Regions from separate parts of the Glutamicibacter sp. NPDC087661 genome, predicted to be linked through region 2. Evidence: predicted binding sites of a transcription regulator. Region 2 holds the regulator's gene; each other region holds the start of a gene.
The links. The regulator LexA, encoded in region 2, represses DNA repair genes until DNA is damaged. The targets are predictions, from matches to a motif close to TCGAACANNTGTTCGA.

Region 1 (6,524 bases), on a different contig from region 2:
CCACGCATGGGCCACGTGCCCAAACCGATCGAGGGCATGCTCACGCCACCGGCAAGTTCGAGGGAAGAAATATCAGCAATCATGTCCTTGAACCTACCAAGTTCCACCACTTGCCGGGAGGCGGCGTCGAAGAATCCGCGACACACCGGGAAACAAAACAGGACCACGGCGTCTCTGGGTTTAACGTTATTTCGGCGCATTTTTCGTGCTGCCAACCAATGAACACCATGAAGGTTAGAACCATGCCGAAAATAGGCGTCCTCGCTCTGCAAGGGGATTTCCGCGAACATCTGGCCTCTTTGGAACGGCTCGGGCAGCGCACGCACATGGTGCGCACCGTCGTCGATTTGGAGCAGGTTGACGCGCTGGTGATTCCCGGCGGCGAGTCCTCGGTGATTGACCGGCTGTCCCGCAACTACGGGCTAGCTGGTCCCATCAAGGAGCGCATCGCAGCAGGCATGCCAGCCTACGGCTCCTGCGCCGGAATGATCATGCTGGCCGATCGCATCGAGAACCCTGCAATCTCGCGAGATGGCGCGGTACAGCAAAGCTTCGGCGGCATCGACATGACGGTCAAGCGCAACGCGTTCGGGCGCCAGATCGACTCATTCGAGCACCAGCTGGACTTCAACGGGCAAAATCTCGAAGCGGTGTTCATCCGCGCACCGGAAGCCGTGCAAATTGGCCCGGACGTGCAAGTGATCAGCACCGTTCAAGCGGGGACGGATCACGAACAGGGTAGAATTGTTGCAGTACGCCAGGGAAAATTGTTGGCAACCAGCTTTCACCCGGAAGTCACCGGCAGCACCGCTATCCACCAATTTTTCATCAATCTCACGCGAGGAGACGCTTAAAGCATGTCAGGCCACTCCAAATGGGCAACTACCAAGCACAAGAAGGCCGCGATCGACGCCAAGCGCGCCAAGGCCTTCGCAAAATTCATCAAGGGCATTGAAGTTGCCGCCCGTGCCGGCGGCGCCGACATGGCCGGCAACCCGGCGCTGGAACTTGCTGTCAGCAAGGCCAAGAAGAACTCCGTGCCGATCAACAACATCGACCGCGCCGTCAAGCGCGGCGCTGGCCTGACCGGCGAGGTCGTCGACTACACCGAGATCATCTATGAAGCACGCGGCCCGCAGGGCTCGGCCCTGCTGATCGAGTGCCTGACCGACAACAAGAACCGTGCAGCCTCCGAGGTGCGCGTGGGCATCACCCGCAACGGCGGCACCATCGCCGACCCGGGTTCGGTCGCCTACCTGTTCAACCGCCAGGGCGTTGTCCGCCTGCCCAAGGGCGAGCTGACCGAAGACGACCTGCTGATGGTCGTGCTGGACGCCGGTGCCGACGAGATCATGGACGAGGACGAGAACTTCGCCATCGTCTGCGACCCTTCGGACCTGCGCGCTGTGGCCGCTGCGCTGGATGAAGCGGACATCGCCTACGAGTCCGACGAAATGGAATTCATTCCATCGATGAAGGTCGACCTGGACGTTGAAGGAGCTCGCAAGTTCCTCAAGCTCTACGACGCGCTGGAAGAACTGGATGATGTCCAGGGCATCTACACCAACGCTGATCTGTCCGACGAGGTTCGCGCCGCGCTGGACGAAGAGCAGTAAGGCTTGGCCTTACGTGTTGTTGGCGTCGATCCCGGCCTGACCCGTTGCGGTCTTGCCGTGGTCGACGTCGCTGCAAACAGGCAAGTTTCGCTGGTGGACGTCACCGTCGCCGGCACCCCTCCGGGCACTCCGCTCGATGCCCGGCTCTTGAAGATCGCCAACGCCATCGACGAATGGCTGGATCTGCATCAGCCCGATGTGCTCGCCTTGGAACGCGTGTTCGCTTCGGCGAACGTCTCCACGGTCATCGGCACCGCGCAGGTCACCGGTGTTGTCATCACCGCGGCAGCGCGACGCGGAATACCCGTGGCCCTGCACACGCCGACCGAGGTCAAGGCGGCGGTTACCGGTTCGGGACAGGCCACCAAGGCGGCGATCGGCAATATGGTTGCCAAGATCTGCCGGCTCGATGAACCGCCTAAGCCTGCCGACGCCGCTGATGCGGTGGCCTTGGCGATTACCCACGGTTGGCGCGGTGCGGCCACCGGCTCGAATGCCTCGGCCTCCGCGGCTAATGCCAGTGGTTCGTCGCAGCTGACCGGTGCGCAGCAGGCGTGGATTGCCGCTGAGGCGTCGGCCAAGCGCCGCGCAGTGCGCCGCTAGCCGGTCAGCACGGCAGCGGCCTCGACCCACCGGGGAACGCGGCGGATCGATATTCGTAGGTATCTTCGATAAACTGGGTTCGATCGAACATATATCCCAAGGAGTGGCATGATCAGCTCATTGACCGGCACCGTGCAGGCGGTAGCCCTGAACACCGCGGTAATTGACGTTAACGGCTTCGGGATGCTGGTCAATGCCACCCCCGGGACGCTGTCCACCCTGCAGGCAGGACGCGAGGCTACGGTATTCACCTCCATGGTGGTCCGCGAGGATTCGATGACCCTCTTCGGCTTCGCCACCGCTGAGGAACGCGATGTCTTCGAGGTCCTGGTTTCCGTATCGGGCATCGGGCCGCGCACAGGCTTGGCCATCTTGGCGGTGCACTCTCCGGAGGAAGTCCGCATCGCGGCGAACACCAAGGACACCGCCGCTTTCACCAAGGTATCGGGCATTGGCCCCAAGGGCGCGAGCCGCATCGTGCTGGAACTGAACGGCAAGCTGATCCCGACTGGCGCGCCAGTGGCCCCGGTTTCCGGCGGCGGCAACGCGAGCGTCTGGGAACCGCAGGTGATCGAGGCGCTGACCGGCCTGGGCTGGAGCGAAAAGGATGCAACCAGCACCCTGAAATCGCTGTCCAAGGCTGATCCAGATGTCGTTGCCACCGGCAACGTCGCAGAAATCTTGCGTGCTGCACTGCGCAGCATGTCCAGCGGAACCCGCGCCTAAGCGGTCTGCGAGAGGATCAACTGATCATGAATGACTCCACCGGGCTCACGAATGCCGGCAGCGAACCCGAGGAACGGGTAATCGAAGCGGCCCTGCGCCCGCGGAACCTCGACGACTTCGTGGGCCAGTCCCGAGTGCGCCAGCAGCTCTCGCTGGTGCTTGAAGCAGCGAAAATCCGCGAACGCACCGCGGACCACGTTCTGCTCTCTGGCCCGCCGGGCCTGGGCAAGACCACCTTGTCGATGATTATCGCCGCCGAGATGAACGCGCCATTGCGCATTTCCTCCGGCCCAGCGATCCAGCATGCCGGTGACTTGGCCGCGATCCTCTCGTCGTTGACCGAAGGCGAGGTGCTGTTCCTCGATGAAATCCACCGCATGTCCCGGCCGGCCGAGGAAATGCTCTACATGGCCATGGAAGACTTCCGCGTAGATATCATCGTCGGAAAGGGCGCCGGCGCCACGGCCATTCCGCTGGAGCTTCCGCCCTTCACCCTCGTTGGCGCAACCACGCGCGCCGGACTATTGCCCGGCCCGTTGCGTGACCGCTTCGGCTTCACTGGCCATCTGGAGTTCTACGCGGTCAAGGAGCTTGAACTGGTTTTGCGCCGTTCGGCCATGATGCTTGATCTGAGCGTCACTTCGGCCGCGTTCACCGAGATCGCCGGACGCTCCCGCGGTACGCCCCGTATCGCCAACCGCCTGCTGCGCCGCGTGCGTGACTGGGCGCTGGTGCATAAGCTCGAAGAGATCGATGCCAAGGCGGCCGAGGCCGCCTTGGACATGTACGAGGTCGATGCACGTGGCCTTGATCGCCTGGACCGGGGTGTGCTCGAAGCCTTGTGCACCAAATTCGGCGGGGGACCGGTGGGGCTATCGACCCTGGCCATCGCCGTGGGTGAAGAAACCGAAACCGTCGAGACCGTCGCAGAGCCATACCTGGTGCGTGAAGGGCTGATGGGCCGGACCCCGCGCGGTCGTATTGCCATGCCCGGGGCCTGGGCGCATCTGGGCTTGGCGATGCCAAAGGATGCGATCTTCGCCAGTGCGCAAAGCTATGAAAACGATGAGGATTAGGCAAGCATTACTTCACTGCCCGCGTAAATGGTCTGCCGGTTCACCGTGACGCATTAGACTAAAGACGCCCGACCTATGCCCGTTTCGGGGCGAGGTAGGGCGTCTTTGCTGTATTACGCCAGAAATAGCCGCAACAGCATCCCAGAACTTCAGATCAAATCGCAACAATTCGTTAGCAGGTAAATACGTGAATCCCCTCGTAATCGCTCAGGCCGCTGGTGGCGGCTTCAACCCTTCGCTGATCCTGATGGTCGCGCTGTTCGCAGTGCTGATCTTCATGATGTTCCGTGGCCGCAAGAAGCAGTCCGCCCAGCAGGAGAAGCTGAAGAACAACACCGTGCCAGGCGCCAAGGTGATGACCAACTCGGGTATCTTCGGCACCGTCGTCGGCGTTGACGCAGAGGATCGCGTCCAGGTCGAGGTCGCACCGGGCGTAGTGCTGAACCTGCACCGCCAGGCCATTGCCACCTTCCTGGACAAGGATGCAGCAACCCCGGCCGTGGCCGACGGCGCTGCAGAATCCGCCAGCACCACCGAAACCCCGGAAGAGTCCCTGCGTCGCCTGAACGATGAGGGCAAGGACGAGCGCAACGCCTAAGTCCCGGGCAGCATAGCGGTGGCCTGAAGGCTAAGCCACCCAAACCAGAAAGCACAATAGATGTCATCAATCAGACCTGTTAAGCAGGCGCGCAAGGCGTTGCTATGGTTGCTGATCGTCTTCATCATCGCAACCGGCGTGTTGGTAGCCGGTGCAGCGAACGGTAAAACCGGATGGGGACCGAAGCTCGCCCTCGACCTCGAAGGCGGTACCGAGATGATCCTGGCCCCTCGGGTCCAGGGCGACGAAGCAATCAACCAAGAACAACTGGACCAAGCGGTTGAGATCATCCGCCAGCGTGTGGACGGTTCCGGTGTTACCGAATCGGAAATCACCACCCAGTCCGGTCGCAACGTTGTGGTCTCGATGCCCGGCACCCCGGACCAGACCACTCGCGATTTGATCCAGGCCTCGGCCAACATGGAGTTCCGCCCGGTGCTGATCACCGGCAGCTACGCAGCCACCCCTGAGGAAGATCGCACTCCCAAGGAAGACCTGCCAAAGCCTGAGGGCAAGCCAGAGAACCCATCGGACACCAACTGGATCACCGCAGAGCTCTTCCAGGAGTTTGAAAGCTACGACTGCGAAACCGAGCTCAAGGACCGCGGAGGCGACGCTGCGGACCCGGCCAAGCCAATGATCTCCTGCGATACGGACATGGGCGTCAAGTACATCCTTGGCCCACAGGAAATCTCCGGCGACAAGATCAAGGACGCATACGCGCAGCTCGCTCGCGGCGTCAACGGTTCGGTCACCGGCGAATGGGTTGTCGTGATCGAGTTCAATGCCGAAGGCACCAAGATCTTCGCCGACACCACGCAGCGTCTGATTGCCCTGCAGGGTTCGCAGAACCAGTTCGCGATCGTGCTTGATGGCGAAACCATCTCGGCGCCAACCACCAATGCGGTGATCTCCGATGGCCGTCCGCAGATTTCCGGTGGCTTCACCCAGGACACCTCGCAGGCGCTGGCCGAGCAGCTGAAGTACGGCGCACTGCCAATCAGCTTCGACATCCAGTCAGAGCGCCAGGTTTCTGCAACGCTGGGTGCTGACCAGCTGACCGCGGGCCTCATTGCCGGTGTTATCGGCCTGGTCCTGGTATTCATCTACTCGCTGTTCCAGTACCGCGCCCTGGGCTTGGTGACCATCGCTTCGCTGCTCGTCGCCGGTGTGCTGACCTACCTCTGCCTGGTCCTGCTTGGCTGGGGCATGAACTACCGCCTGTCGCTGGCGGGCGTGGCTGGCTTGATCGTAGCGATCGGCCTGATCGCGGACTCGTTCATCGTGTACTTCGAGCGTGTTCGAGATGAGCTGCGCGAAGGCCGGCCATTGGCAAGCGCCGTGGACATCGGCTGGAAGCGTGCCAAGCGCACCATTCTGGCCTCCAAGGCCGTGAACGTGTTGGCTGCAGTAGTGCTCTACATCGTTGCCGTGGGCAACGTGCGAGGCTTTGCCTTCACCTTGGGCCTGACCGCAATCGTTGACCTCGTGGTCGTGTACGGACTGACCCATCCAACCTTGGTCCTGCTGGCACGCACCAAGTTCTTCGCCAACGGCCACCCGCTCTCGGGCATGGATCCATCGTTGCTTGGCGTCAAGCCGCTGTACCAAGGTGCAGGCAAGGTTCGCCGCTTCGATGAAAACGTTGTGGCAAACCGCGGCAAGAAGAATGCGAAGGCCTCGGCTGAGGCCGCCAAGCGCATGACGATTGCCGAGCGTCGCCGTGCACAGGCCGAACAGCCAGCCAGCACGCAGGCCAAGGCCCAGGAGGAGAACAATGAATAAGCTAGTCACTTGGGGCAACGAGCTCTACACCGGCAAGCGTTCCTACCCGTTCACCTCCAAGTACCGGTTGTGGTTCCTGATCGCCGGTATTCTGGTGATGCTGTCGATCCTGCTTCCAGT
Region 2 (6,524 bases):
ACCAGCTCGGTTTCGGGCGCGCTCTCCTCGCGCATGGTGCTTACCGCCGCTGGCGGTGCCAAGCGCCATTGCGGTATCAATGCGGATGAGATGGTCAAGGCCGCAAACCGCCTGGAAAAGTCGCTGACCGGGTTGCCGACAGGCTTGCTGGAACATGGTCTGCGCGAAGACATGGGCATCGCCCTGAACGACATCGTGGAGCAGGCCCGGCTGGCTCTGGCGCTGTCCAAGCCCGAAGCCAATGCACCGGCCGATGGCGGCCGCCAGACTGCCCGCTCCCAGCTGCAGGCCGTGATGGATGATGCGATTCGCATGCTCGAATCCGAAGAACGCCGCGAGGTCCTGTACACCACCCGTCCGCGGGAGTTTGTCGAAGGCCGGGGCTACGTCGAGGCCGATGAGAGCCAGCCTGCAACCTTGAACGTGGCACCGTTGTCGGTGGCCGGCAAGTTGCGCGAGGGCCTCTTCGACGGGCGCACGGTCGTATTGACCAGCGCCACCTTGGCCATTGGCTCGCAGTTCGACTCGGTAGCAGGCTCCTTGGGCCTGATGGGCTCCGGCGCTCCATCATGGACCGGCGTAGATGTTGGCAGCCCTTTCGATTACCCCAAGCAGGGCATCCTCTACGTGGCCAAGCACCTGCCCAAGCCAGGACGCCAACTGGCGGCGGAGACGCTGGATGAGATCGAAGATCTCATCAAGGCCTCCGGTGGCGGCGCCTTGGCGCTGTTCACTTCCAAGCGTTCCGCCGAGGAAGCGGCAAGCATCTTGCGCGAGCGCCTGGACGTGGAAATCTTGTGCCAGGGTGAAGCCAGCATGAAGTCGCTGGTCGAACAGTTCAGCAGCGAACGCGACACCTGCCTGTTTGGAACCATGACCTTGTGGCAGGGCGTGGACGTGCCAGGCGATTCTTGCCGGCTGGTCATCATCGACAAGATTCCTTTCCCGCGCCCGGATGATCCTATCTCCAAGGCCCGTTCCGAGGACGTGGCCAAGCATGGCGGAAATGGCTTCATGCAGGTTGCCGCCACCCATGCGGCGATTCGCCTGGCCCAGGGTGCTGGGCGCTTGATTCGTTCGGTCGGGGATAAGGGCGTTGTGGCGATCCTTGATTCGCGCATGGCCACGGCGCGGTACGGCAGCTTCTTGAAAGCTACCCTGCCGCCGATGTGGCCGACTGTCGATAAGAAGGTCATCACTGGTGTTCTCAAGCGATTGAACCCGGGCGGGAAATAGCCGCGGCCAGAATATGAACTTGAGCTGTCCTTCGGGACAGCTCAAGTTCTTTAACCGGTACCAGCATGATGCTTCCAGATGCACTAAGGTCTGTGACAAGAACTGATGAAGCTCGAATCGGAAGGCACCATGGAGTCCATGCAGGAATTGGCGCACCAAGCCGCGATCGACACCCACCAGCGGTTCGGGCATCGCCTCATGGGGTTGCCCGGAACGTGGATTGGACAGAGCTACAGCAAAGCGCATCGGTTGCGCGACGGAAGCATGCTCAGCAATCTCAATGGTTTCGCGCACCCGCTTGCGGAGTGGAACTATTGGTGGCAGGCGCACTATCTGGATGCCATCATCGATGAGGGCCGATCGTACTGGGACGAAGGCAACGAACACCGGGCGCGCGAAGCGCTTGCCCGGGCCAACGGCCTATTGCGCGGCATTCGAATTCGAAACTTCGGGATCTTGCCCAACTACTTCTTCGACGACATGGCTTGGCTTGCCCTGGCCAGCGGCCGCCTGTCAGAGTTCACGCAGCTGGTGACGGGACACAGGAGCCGTCCTGCCGAGGCGGCAGTTCGGACGCTGGGACGGCAGCTCCATGCCGGCATGGATGGGGTGCTGGACGGCGGCCTGCACTGGTCCAGAAAGCGGGATTTCAAGAACACGCCAGCCAACGCGCCGGCGGCACTGTTCTTTGCCCGTACCGGGGAGAAAGAGACCGCGCGAGAGCTTCTCCAGTGGCTGGAAAAGAATCTGTTCAGCGTGGAGCGAGGACTGTATCTGGACGGACTTCGGTTGACCACGCAGGGACACGCCGTGGAACCAGCGGTCTACACCTATAACCAGGGCCTGGTGCTCGGGGCATTGCTTGAGCTTGGCGAGCCTGCTGATCTGGCTCACGCTAAAGTACTGATCGATGCCACCACGAAATCGCTGTCAACTGCTGCCGGGGTCCTCTCGTTCAACAGCGGGGGAGACGGCAACCTGTTCGCGGGGATACTCTGCCGATATCTGGCCCTCGCCGGTAATGATGGCCGCTTGGAAGCCCGGAGCCGGGAGCAGGCCAGGAGGCTGGTCATGGCAACGGCGCGCCATCTGGCTGACCAGGAACCACGCCGGCTTTCGGCGGCAATCCAACGCTGGATGATCTTCTCGGCGGCCGCTCAATTCGAGTTGAACGCCGGCCAATAGCGGGTTAAACGAGAATTGCGCTGGTGCCAAGCACCAGCGCAATGACCGTACGTATTCTAGAGCGAGCGCATCACCGAGACGACGCGTCCCATGATCGTTGCGGCATCACCCAAAATTGGTTCGTAGCGCGAGTTCTGCGGAAGCAGCCAGGTATGCCCGTCACGCTGCCGGAAAGTCTTTACCGTGGCTTCTTCATCGAGCAGGGCAGCTACGATGTCGCCGTTGTCCGCCGTCTGCTGGCGGCGGACAACTACCCAGTCGCCATCGCAAATCGCAGCGTCAACCATTGAATCGCCGGAAACCTTGAGCATGAACAGTTCGCCGTGGCCTACGAGCTGACGAGGCAACGAGAAAACATCTTCGACGGACTGTTCGGCAAGGATCGGACCGCCGGCAGCGATACGGCCAACCAGGGGAACCATGGTGGTGTCAGCGGAAGTGCTCAATTCAATGATCTTGGCGTCTTCGCTGGCATCTGGCTCGACCGGCTTCGAAACTTCGGCCTTCTCGGCGTCTTCGGCCAGCTGCAGAGGCAGCAGGATTTCCATTGCGCGCGGACGGCGTGGATCTCGACGGATATAGCCGAGCTTTTCCAGCTGGCTCAGCTGGTGGGTGACGCTCGAAAGGCTCTTGAGCCCTACTGCGTCACCAATCTCACGCATCGATGGTGGATAACCGTTCTTGCCGATTGACCGCTGGATCGTCTCCAGGATCTTCTTTTGGCGAATCGTCAGCGAACGTGCATTCGATCGGGGAGTGCGTTGTGAAGCTGACATGAGATTTTGCCTTCCCTAGCAATCATTCGAAAGTTCGTAAGTCCAAACTGTCGGCGCTAGATGGTGAGATGTTTTCATTGCTCGTCTACTTCGAAATCTTAGTAGATAAGCGAGCTTCTTTCAAAGATTTGTTCGAAAACTTCTGGACAAGTTCCGCAAACCTCTGTTAGAACAGATATACGAGGTTCGAACAAGTTTTCGAATCTACGCTTTCGAATCTACGCTTTCGAATACAAATTCGCATCACTTGAATTTCTTGAGGAGACAAAGTCATGGCAACCGTCGCACTTGACTCAAATCAGACCCAGGCACCACTGAAGATCCGCATCAACCGTCGCGGATGGGCCGTGCTTGTGGGTATGCCCATTTTCGCACTCACCATCGCCGCAGCTTTCTTCATCTCCATGTTTGCCTCTGACGCGCATGCCGCAGCCGATACTCCTGTTGGAGTCGGAACCGTTGATGTCACCGTTATTCCAGGGGATACGCTGTGGAGCCTGGCCCGGGATTACGCCACCGGTTACGACGTGACCTCGGCAGTGGGCCACATCGCCGAACTCAATGCCCTGACCGGCAGCGAAATCCAGGTTGGCGAAACCTTGTCGATTCCGGTCCTTGCCGGCTAGCTTCCCCAGCCTGCTTCGAGTTTGTTACCTGTGGCCGTAGCGGATTCACCGGCAGGCGCGCTGCGCACGTAGACTTGATGCGTGAATGACCGCAGTGAACTTTTGAGTCAGCTGCCCTTGCGTGAGAATCTCCGCGGGCTATCCCCTTATGGCGCACCACAAATTGACGTGCCCATCCAGCTGAACGTCAACGAGAACACCCATCCGTTGCCACCGACAGTCGTCGATGCCATTGCACAAGAGGTGGCCAAGGCGGCGGCAATGTTGAACCGGTATCCGGACCGCGAGTTCACCGAGCTTCGCGAACTCCTAGCCGATTACCTCGGCCACTCGCTCACCAAGGACAATATCTGGGCCGCTAACGGTTCCAATGAAATCCTGCAGCAAATCCTGCAAGCCTTTGGCGGCCCCGGCCGTGCCGTGATGAGCTTCGGCCCAACCTACTCCATGTACCCGCTGCTTGCCAGTGGTACTGACACGAAATATATCGCCGGTGAACGCGCCGCAGATTTCACGTTGTCCGCCGATTCCGCAGCCGCACAGGTTCGCGAGCACAAGCCGAACATCGTTTTCCTCTGCTCTCCGAATAACCCCACCGGCACGGCCCTTGGCCTGGACGTCATCACCGCGGTATATGAAGCCATGAGCGAGCATAACGGCATGGTGATCGTGGATGAGGCGTACGCCGAGTTCTCCTTGGCCAGCACCACCTCGGCGCTGAGCCTGCTCGAAGGCCGCCAGCGGCTGATTGTCTCGCGCACCATGTCCAAGGCTTTCGCCCTGGCCGGTGCGCGCGTAGGCTACCTGGCCGCTGCGCCAGAAGTCACCGATGCCATCCGCTTGGTGCGACTGCCGTACCACCTGTCGGCAGTGACCCAGGCAACCGCCATCGCGGCCTTGAAGAACATCGAGTTGCTGTTGGCCCAGGTCGAGGACATCAAGTCCCAGCGGGACCGCATCGTCGCGCGCCTGAAGGAACTTGGCCTCAAGCCATCGGTCTCCGACTCCAACTTCGTCTTCTTCGGTGGCGTCGAAGACCCCCACAAGATTTGGGAAGGCCTGTTGGAAGCCGGCATCATCATCCGCGACAATGGAATCCCGGGAACCTTGCGTGTTACGGCAGGAACCGAATCGGAAACCACAGCCTTCTTGGAACGACTTGCCGAACTGCTCGGCTCGCAGAAGTAATCAAAGACAAGCGAAGGAAGACATGTCTGCCGAATTGATTGGCGCACGTCGCGCCCGCATGGAACGCGTGACCAGCGAATCGTCCGTATTCGTTGAACTGGACCTCGATGGCACCGGTGTCTCTGAGATCAGCACCTCGGTGCCGTTCTACGACCACATGCTGACTGCGCTATCCAAGCATTCGCTCATCGATCTCACCGTGCGTGCAACCGGCGATACCCACATCGACGTTCACCACACCGTCGAGGACACCGCGATCACCATTGGCGAAGTACTGCGCGTGGCACTGGGCAACAAGGCCGGCATCCGCCGCTTCGGCACCTCCTACGCTCCACTGGACGAAGCCCTGTCCCGTTCGGTAGTCGATGTGTCGGGCCGGCCATACCTCGTGCACTCCGGCGAGCCTGCGGGCCAGGAATACCACCTGATCGGTGGTCACTTCACCGGTTCGATGACCCGTCACGTCTTCGAAGCCATCACTTTCCACGCACAGATCTGTGCTCACATCGAGGTGCTCTCGGGTCGCGACCCGCACCACATCGTTGAAGCGCAGTTCAAGTCCTTCGCGCGCGCATTGCGCGAAGCGGTAGAGCGCGATGAGCGCATGGGCGACAAGATCCCATCCACGAAGGGTGCACTGTAAGTGGAAAAGAAAACAGTAGTTGTCCTGGATTATGGGTCCGGCAACGTCCGCTCCGCTGTGCGCGCTTTGGAAGCCGCCGGCGCCGAAGTGGAACTGACCGCAGATCCGAAGAAGATCGTGGCCGCCGACGGCCTGGTAGTCCCCGGTGTTGGCGCCTACGCCTCGGTCATGGAGCAGCTGGCCAAAACCGGTTCCCTGCGTTGGATCGGTCGCCGCATTGCCGGGGGCCTGCCGGTTTTGGGTATCTGCGTGGGACACCAGGTCTTCTTTGAAGAAGGCGTGGAACACGGTGTGAAAACCGAAGGCATTGGCGAATGGCCGGGCAAGGTTGAACGCCTGCAGTCAGATGTCATCCCGCACATGGGCTGGAACACGGTACGCCCGCCGGAGGGATCCAAGCTGTTCGCCGGCATCGAGGGTGAACGATTCTACTTCGTGCACTCCTACGCTGTTCAGAAGTGGGAATTCGACGTAACGCAGCCAGCGATGACCCCGCCACAGGTGACCTGGTCGACGCACGGAACGCCCTTCGTGGCCGCCGTCGAGAACGGCCCGCTATCGGCAGTGCAGTTCCACCCGGAGAAGTCCGGGGACGCTGGCGCGCAGCTGCTTCGCAATTGGTTGGGGACGCTCTAGGCATGTGGACCCTTATTCTGGGCGTTGTCGGGGCCTTCCTGATTGGCGGAGCCATTTCGCTGAAGAGCCAGAAGGCCCATATCTCATGGATCATCGCGCTGTGGGTACTTGCAGGCCTGAGCCTGATCGCAGCCTGGTCCTTGACCTACTAATCACATTACTTCTTCACTAAGGACATCATGAGCGAGCAACCAATCCTCGAACTTTTGCCTGCAGTAGATATCGCTGGCGGAC
Region 3 (6,524 bases), on a different contig from region 2:
CGGAATGCTGCTGGAACTTCCCAGCGACGCCGATGCCGGGCAGCTGAAGGCCGAACGTGTCGGCTTCGCCGCGCTGGCCACCAGGCGCTACGCGCTGCCTACCGCACTGCTGGGCATGATGAGCTTCGCCGGACTGCTGCTGACCTATGGGCTGAACACCTGGATGCCGGAAATCATGCAGCAGGCAGGCTACGGCAAGTCCCATTCGCTGCTCTTCTTGCTGGTGCTGAACCTCGCCGCGGTCTTCGGCGGGCTGCTGGCTTCGGTGGCCGCCGACCGCGTCGGCCCCAAGCAGGTCGTGGCGCTGACCTTCTTCCTGGCCGCGCTGGCAATGGTGCTGCTGACCCTCAAGCTCCCGCTGGGCTTGCTGCTGTCCCTGGTGGCAGTGGCAGGTGTGGGAACCATCGGCACGCAGGTGCTGATCTACGGCTTTGTGTCGAACTACTACCACAGTGCCGCCCGCGGGGCCGGGGTGGCCTGGTGCGCCGGATTCGGCAGGCTGGGCGGGATCTTCGGCCCGCTGCTGGGCGGAGTGCTGCTTTCGGCGGGAGTTTCCCCGGGAACCGCATTCTATGTCTTCGCCGCAGTTGCTATCGTTGGAACGCTGGTCACCACCTGCGTCCCGATGACCCGTTCGGCCGCGCAGCGCAGCGCGCAAGAAGAGCTGGCTGCCGCGGGAGCAGGGAAGTAGCAGCACATCGAAACGCAACGCGGCGACGCAGGAAGGCTGGTGAACGCCATGCTCAGTGCCCAGCAGGGCCAGGATGCGCTCATCGGCCTTTCCCGCGAAGTCCAGCAAACTGGCAGTACCCTGGCCGTGCTGAAGGGCCCGCGCGGCAGCGGCAAGAGCACCATCATCAAGGCGCTGCTAACCCGGTTGGCCAGCCAATCGGTGCAGCTGGTGACCGCCTCGCGCTGGGAAACCGCGCAGCCCGGAGCCGCCTTGGGCCCGTTGCTGCAACGCAGCCACGCAGGCTCGGCCGGGGCGCTGGGCGAGGCCTTGCTGGAATACCTGCGCAGGGAGGCGCCGCAACCCCGTGCGCTGGTGCTGGAAAATGCGCAATGGGTCGATGACCTGAGCTTCCAGGCGCTGCACTACGCCTGGCGCCGCTTGCGCAATGAACCGGTACTCATCGTGCTGGTGATGCGCGACCAGAACCTGGCCAGGCTTTCACCGGAAACCCGGGAATTCCTGGCCGACAGCCAATTGAAGATCCTGCAGCTTCAAGTGCCCGATCCAACGCATGCGCGCGAGATCATCTGCGCCAGGACGGGGATCGACCTGCCGCCCATGGCCGTCGAGCAGCTGGTGGACTACACCGAGGGCAACCTGCAGGTGGTCATCGAGCTGGCCCAGGAGAATCCGGAGCACAGCTGGGAGCAGTTCGACCGCTGGCCGCCTGCCCCTCACGCCCTGTCGTTGCACGTCATCGAGCTATTGGAGGGGTTGGAACCGCGGGCGCGGGCGCTGCTGGAAGCGGCTGCGGTGCTCGGCGCGCAGGCCCGGATCGACAATATCGCCAAGCTGGTGGGCGAGGATGATCCGCTGCTGCCGATCCAGCAGATTCTCGACTCCTCGCTGGCGCAAACCCACGGCCATAGCGGGAAGGTGCGGCTCGGGTTCGAGAACGCATTGACCCAAATGGCTGTCTACCATCAGATCCCGCTGAGCACCCGCATCCGGTTGCATGCTTGCGCCGCGGACATCGTCGAGGACCAGGGGGCCAAGCTGGGCCATCGGGCCGATGCGAGCATCCTGCCCGATGGCCGCTTGTCGATGGAACTGCAAGACTACGCGCGGTCCCAAGGCAAGCGGGGCGAGTGGTCTTCGGCCGCTACCGCGTACTTCAGGGCCATGCACTTGTCCCCGGAACCGATGCGCCGCGACTCCCTGCTGCTCAACGCAGTGGATGCGATTGTCGCCGCCGGCGAGCTGCCGCGGGCGCAAACCTTCGCGCATCAGCTTTCGAGCTTGGAAAGCAGTCCGGAACGGGACGTGCTTTCCGGATACATCTCGATCCTGCAAGGCCGCGCCAACACCGCGCAGCGCTGGCTGTCCAGTGCCTGGCAGAACGCGGTCCAGCATCAGGACAACGATGTGATGGCCGCGATCGCCCAACGCCAAGTCCTCGATTCGCTGTGCCGTTTGAAGGGGCAGAAGATCATTGACTGGGCTGAGCAATCGCTGCGCCTTGCCCAGGTGGGCAGCCCGCTGGCCATTGAGAACGCAGCCATCCAAGGGCTCGGCCTGGCAATGATGGACCGGGCTGATGAGGGGGAACAGGTCTTGATGGACCTGCTGGCCACCCTTCCGGCGGGAGCACAGCGCCAGCGCGCGGAAATGTCACTGGGCTGGGTCTACCTCGCGACCGATCGCGTGGAGCTAGCCCGGCACGAGCTCTCCGCAGCCAGCTCCACGGACTTCAGCGATGGTTCCCTGCGCATCTCGCTGTGGGCCAAAGCCTGGTCGGCGCGCGCTGAATTCCTCATGGGCGACTGGGACCAAGCGCTGGAGACGGTTCGATCCGCGCAGTCCCTGCAGGAGCGTTCTGAAATCCAGATCCTGCGTCCGCTGATCCAGCTGACCGCGGTGCAGATTCACGCATTGCGCGGCAATTGGGAGCAGGCGGATCTGCACCTACGCAAGTCGTGGGCACGCACCGGCAGCTATGCCATTATGGAGATGCCTTACCGGATGGCGCGGGCCGAGATTGCCCGGGCGCAGGCAAACCATGAAGAGGTTGTGCGGACGCTGGAACCATTGCTTCGGCTGGACCGTACGCAGGGCATCGACCAAGCAGGTTTCTGGACCTGGCAGGATACATACGCCATGGCGCTAATCCGTTGCGAACGCCTGGATGAAGCAGAAAAATTCGTACAGCCGTTGCTGGAGAGTGCTCTCGCTTCAGGCCACCAGAGCGGAGCCGCTCGATTCCTGAGCGTGCAAGGCACCTTGCTGGCAGCCCGCGGTGATATCGACGCAGCCCGTTTGGCCTTTGAAGATGCCATCCGCCGTTTGGAAGGCATCGGGTCGGTCTACCACCGGGCAAAAATTGATTTCTACTACGGGCAATGCCTGCGCCGAGCCGGCAAGCGAGCCGAATGCGTTGCGCCGTTGACCCGCGCGCTGGCGATTTTCACGCACTTCGATGCATCCGTGTACATCGACCGCTGCACTCGTGAGCTCCAGGCAAGCGGAACCGGGATGCTGCGCAGGGAGAGTGCTGACTGGTCGACGCTGACGGTGCAGGAACAAGCCGTGGCCAAGCTGGTTTGCGAAGGTGCAAGCAATCGACGTGTCGCTGAAGAGCTGTATATAGGCACCAAGACAGTGCAGTACCACCTGACCAAGATCTACACGAAGCTGGCGGTCTCAAACCGTACTGAGCTTGCTGCGCTGGCGCGTTTCGACCTTGAGGGATAGTGCCTTCCGACTGAGAAAAATTTTCATTCCCGAGGGCAGCAAAACCATGCGGAGTTCGAGTTGACCTGCGCGCTGTGACTGTAGATTTTTTTCATTCAGCACGAATCGCTTGAATCGAACGCGGCCGGGATTCTTGATTCAGGCCGCGTCCAGCATTGCAACCAGACTCAAAGCCGTTGCTCCTGCGAAGTATGGGTGGTGTGGTGGTGCTAGTGACTGAAAAAATTTATCGCTCGAAATCCAAATCAGGTACTGGCTCTAGCTGGTTTCGGTTCCGGGCAGGCCCTCATCTTGGCCGAGCCCCAGTACTCGCCGCACTTCGGGGGTCAATTGCACCTCGCAGGCCGCAGCCTCCTGGGGACGTTGAGGACAACGATCGTTGACATGATCAAATTTCTCCACGTTGTCCACGCTCTCGGGAACCGTGATTGACCGCAGCCCGTGCGGAGATACCCACGTCTTGGAGCCATCCGGGCAAGCGAAGACCTTCCAGCCAAGCGCGTGCTTGTACATCTGATGCTGCTTGCACAAGAGATGAGTGTTCTGCCGGGTAGTGTGGCCGCCCTGCCCATACGCTTCGATGTGATCAATTTCCGAACGATCGGGCAGGCGGCGGCAACCAGGGAAACCGCAATGCTGGTCGCGGTAACGCAGCAAATCGCGCAACCCCTGGGAAGGCCGATATTTCTTGGGCTCCACATCAATTGCGGCTCCCGTCCACGGGTCGGTCAGAACGCGCTGGAACGACGGAGCATCCGCGGCGATTTCCAACGCTACGCCGATTGGGATCGGCCCGTAACCTTCCAAATCAGCGAGGGCGCGAGCGGGATTCGCGAGCATTTCAATGGCTGGGATCGTGATGGCAACCCGTGGCTTCAGCGGCATGCCTTCCATTCCGGGCCAGCCATGCAGATACACGTCCGCAAGCACATCGGCTTCAACCTGCGTTTGCGTGCGCAGATCCTTGGAATCAGTGATCTGGGCGGCTGCCTGCTTTATCGAGTTGCGAATCGAATGGATGACATCAGCGCGGTGATGCAGCTGCAAGGTAGCCATGCCATTCTCCTCATTCCACACCTTGAGATTACGGGCTGCGAATGCGTTCTTCTGCCGGTTCTCTGCCGAATTGGGATTCATCCGGTCGTGAAAGCGACGGGCCCGCTGGTAGACGGTCTCGTCGCAGGCTGTTCTTGCCAGAGGCAGCAAATTTTCCTCCATGCGGCCGACCTGCTCCGGGGAAAGGTCTTGCGAGTATTTGACGATGTCGTGGGCGGCCTTAACGGTAATCTCACCTGCAGCGAGCGCGGCAAGGGTGGCTTTGCAGGCGTGGCGCAAGCCCTTGGCATGGAACATCCGCTTGCTGGCTTTACGGACGGATTCGCGCAATGCGACAGCTGACTCAGCTACGAAATTGGAGTTGATGACCTGCTCGCTGCCACGGTCTATGCCATAGTATTCGGCACTCTTGCTGGCTTCGGCTTCCTCGTCTGGGGTGTGGGCATGCTCGGTGGCAATCAGGTCATTGAAGGACGCGCTGACCTGCTCGACTCCGTCTGCCAGTAAAACGCAGATAGCGGCTTCAGCGCTGCTCATCAGGCGTTGGAGTTTCTTCAGGCGTTCCAATGCGTCTCCGGGCCCATCCACGGGGCCCGCATTGAATAGTTCGTCGGCAACCTGCTTGATGGGTCCGAAGAACAACTGGTGCTCGCGATGGGCGTCGAGCGCTGACGCTCTGTGCGACTCCATGCGGGTGCCCGGCGGGCGCAGTGGAAGGCGATGTTCATCGTCGTGATCGTCTAGATATGCGGGAATAGTCATAGTTAACGTTCGCGCAGATTATCGACAGTATCTTCTGGTTCGAAACCAATTGTGGATAAGTTCTAGAAAGTTTATACGAATGCGATTAAGCGTGATTCCGGCGCGAAAATCGCTAGATCAGGGAAGGCAGTAATGGGTGCCGTGCTAGTTGCTAGTTGGATGCAGGGGGCGCGGCGGGCGGGTGAAGGCAGTTCGGATGCCAAAGGCTGCCATGGCTGCGAGTATGGCAAAGGCGAGGACGCTGGCCATGTACAGGGGTGCGGCTAGATCCGCGGCGGCATCGGCGTTCCAATCGGCAAAGGTGTCGCCCACCGAGTTCATATTGGCGAAGGAAGCGAAGAAATAAGCCGGTGCGCCTAAGGCAATGATCAGGCTCCAAGCTCCGATAGCCGCCCAGGCGGGCAGCTTGCGTCCGGCGGAAACTACCGGAACGAGCCAAGAAATGGCGAGGGCGGTTCCAGTGGCTGCGAAGACCCACCCTCCAAGCGAGTCGTAATTCTGGTCCATTGAGGCCATCTCGGAAATGGTTTCATCGAGGGAGAGTCCACTTGCTGCGGTCACGGCCCAATTGTTCATGAGCAGTGAGCCGTAAGCCGCGTAAGCCACGATCATGGCGAACCCGGAGATGGCTAGAAGTTTACGCATGTCAGTAGCCTAACAGTGCACTAGTCAACTCGGTGGGATAACCAATACGCGTATGAGTTGGGCGTCCATGCTACTTCCTTGCACGATCAAGCTGTCCTGAGGCCAGCTGCCTGTATTCCAGTGCAAGAATCCGTGAATCAGATGCCCTTAGTCGGTAAGGTGCATTATGTGCCGATCGGGAGCCCAAAGCGATCGCGCGAGCGATACCACCCAGCGCCGCAATGAGGCGCCAACCGTTAGAAGGAGACTAGGGATGATCTTCACCAAAAAAGGCGACGCCGCAGTTCTGGCCAAGCTCAGCACAGCTCCAGCACCCTATCGCGAGATCGCCGAACGGCTTCACACCATAATCATGCAGAGCGCACCATCGCTGGAGCCGATCGTCCGCTGGGGACTTCCGTTTTACGTCCGGGATGGCAAAGACGTCTGCTACATCAAGCCTGACAAGGACTTCGTAGCTTTCGGTTTTGGAGAAGTCGTGAATCCTGCCTACGAGGAAGGCTCCCACATGCATCCAGTTGCATGGACTATCACCTCGCTGGATTCTGCAACGGAAGACAGGATCCGGGACCTGGTGAAGAAGGCCGCGGGCTGATCCCGAGCAAGCTAGCTGGCCGCAAGATGAACAGTGCGCCCG

Region 1: ruvA (Holliday junction branch migration protein RuvA) is a predicted target of LexA. The motif match lies at 2,303-2,318, and genes of this name have one in related genera.
Region 3: ACIOTN_RS12565 (DUF222 domain-containing protein) is a predicted target of LexA. The motif match lies at 5,306-5,321, and genes of this name have one in related genera.

Annotation. Positions count from the first base shown of each region.
Region 1 is NZ_JBIUWE010000001.1:929,715-936,238, forward strand. It holds gene ACIOTN_RS04425 (aldo/keto reductase) at 1-83, opposite strand, end outside; gene pdxT (pyridoxal 5'-phosphate synthase glutaminase subunit PdxT) at 243-854, shown strand; gene ACIOTN_RS04435 (YebC/PmpR family DNA-binding transcriptional regulator) at 858-1,616, shown strand; gene ruvC (crossover junction endodeoxyribonuclease RuvC) at 1,620-2,219, shown strand; gene ruvA (Holliday junction branch migration protein RuvA) at 2,328-2,945, shown strand; gene ruvB (Holliday junction branch migration DNA helicase RuvB) at 2,972-4,021, shown strand; gene yajC (preprotein translocase subunit YajC) at 4,209-4,619, shown strand; gene secD (protein translocase subunit SecD) at 4,680-6,404, shown strand; gene secF (protein translocase subunit SecF) at 6,397-6,524, shown strand, end outside.
Region 2 is NZ_JBIUWE010000005.1:333,762-340,285, forward strand. It holds gene ACIOTN_RS14995 (ATP-dependent DNA helicase) at 1-1,236, shown strand, start outside; gene ACIOTN_RS15000 (glycoside hydrolase family 76 protein) at 1,342-2,421, shown strand; gene lexA (transcriptional repressor LexA) at 2,478-3,197, opposite strand; gene ACIOTN_RS15010 (LysM peptidoglycan-binding domain-containing protein) at 3,470-3,823, shown strand; gene ACIOTN_RS15015 (histidinol-phosphate transaminase) at 3,905-5,011, shown strand; gene hisB (imidazoleglycerol-phosphate dehydratase HisB) at 5,034-5,654, shown strand; gene hisH (imidazole glycerol phosphate synthase subunit HisH) at 5,655-6,290, shown strand; gene ACIOTN_RS15030 (hypothetical protein) at 6,293-6,442, shown strand; gene priA (bifunctional 1-(5-phosphoribosyl)-5-((5-phosphoribosylamino)methylideneamino)imidazole-4-carboxamide isomerase/phosphoribosylanthranilate isomerase PriA) at 6,470-6,524, shown strand, end outside.
Region 3 is NZ_JBIUWE010000004.1:238,493-245,016, forward strand. It holds gene ACIOTN_RS12555 (MFS transporter) at 1-691, shown strand, start outside; gene ACIOTN_RS12560 (LuxR C-terminal-related transcriptional regulator) at 740-3,424, shown strand; gene ACIOTN_RS12565 (DUF222 domain-containing protein) at 3,683-5,047, opposite strand; gene ACIOTN_RS12570 (hypothetical protein) at 5,387-5,887, opposite strand; gene ACIOTN_RS12575 (DUF1801 domain-containing protein) at 6,141-6,482, shown strand.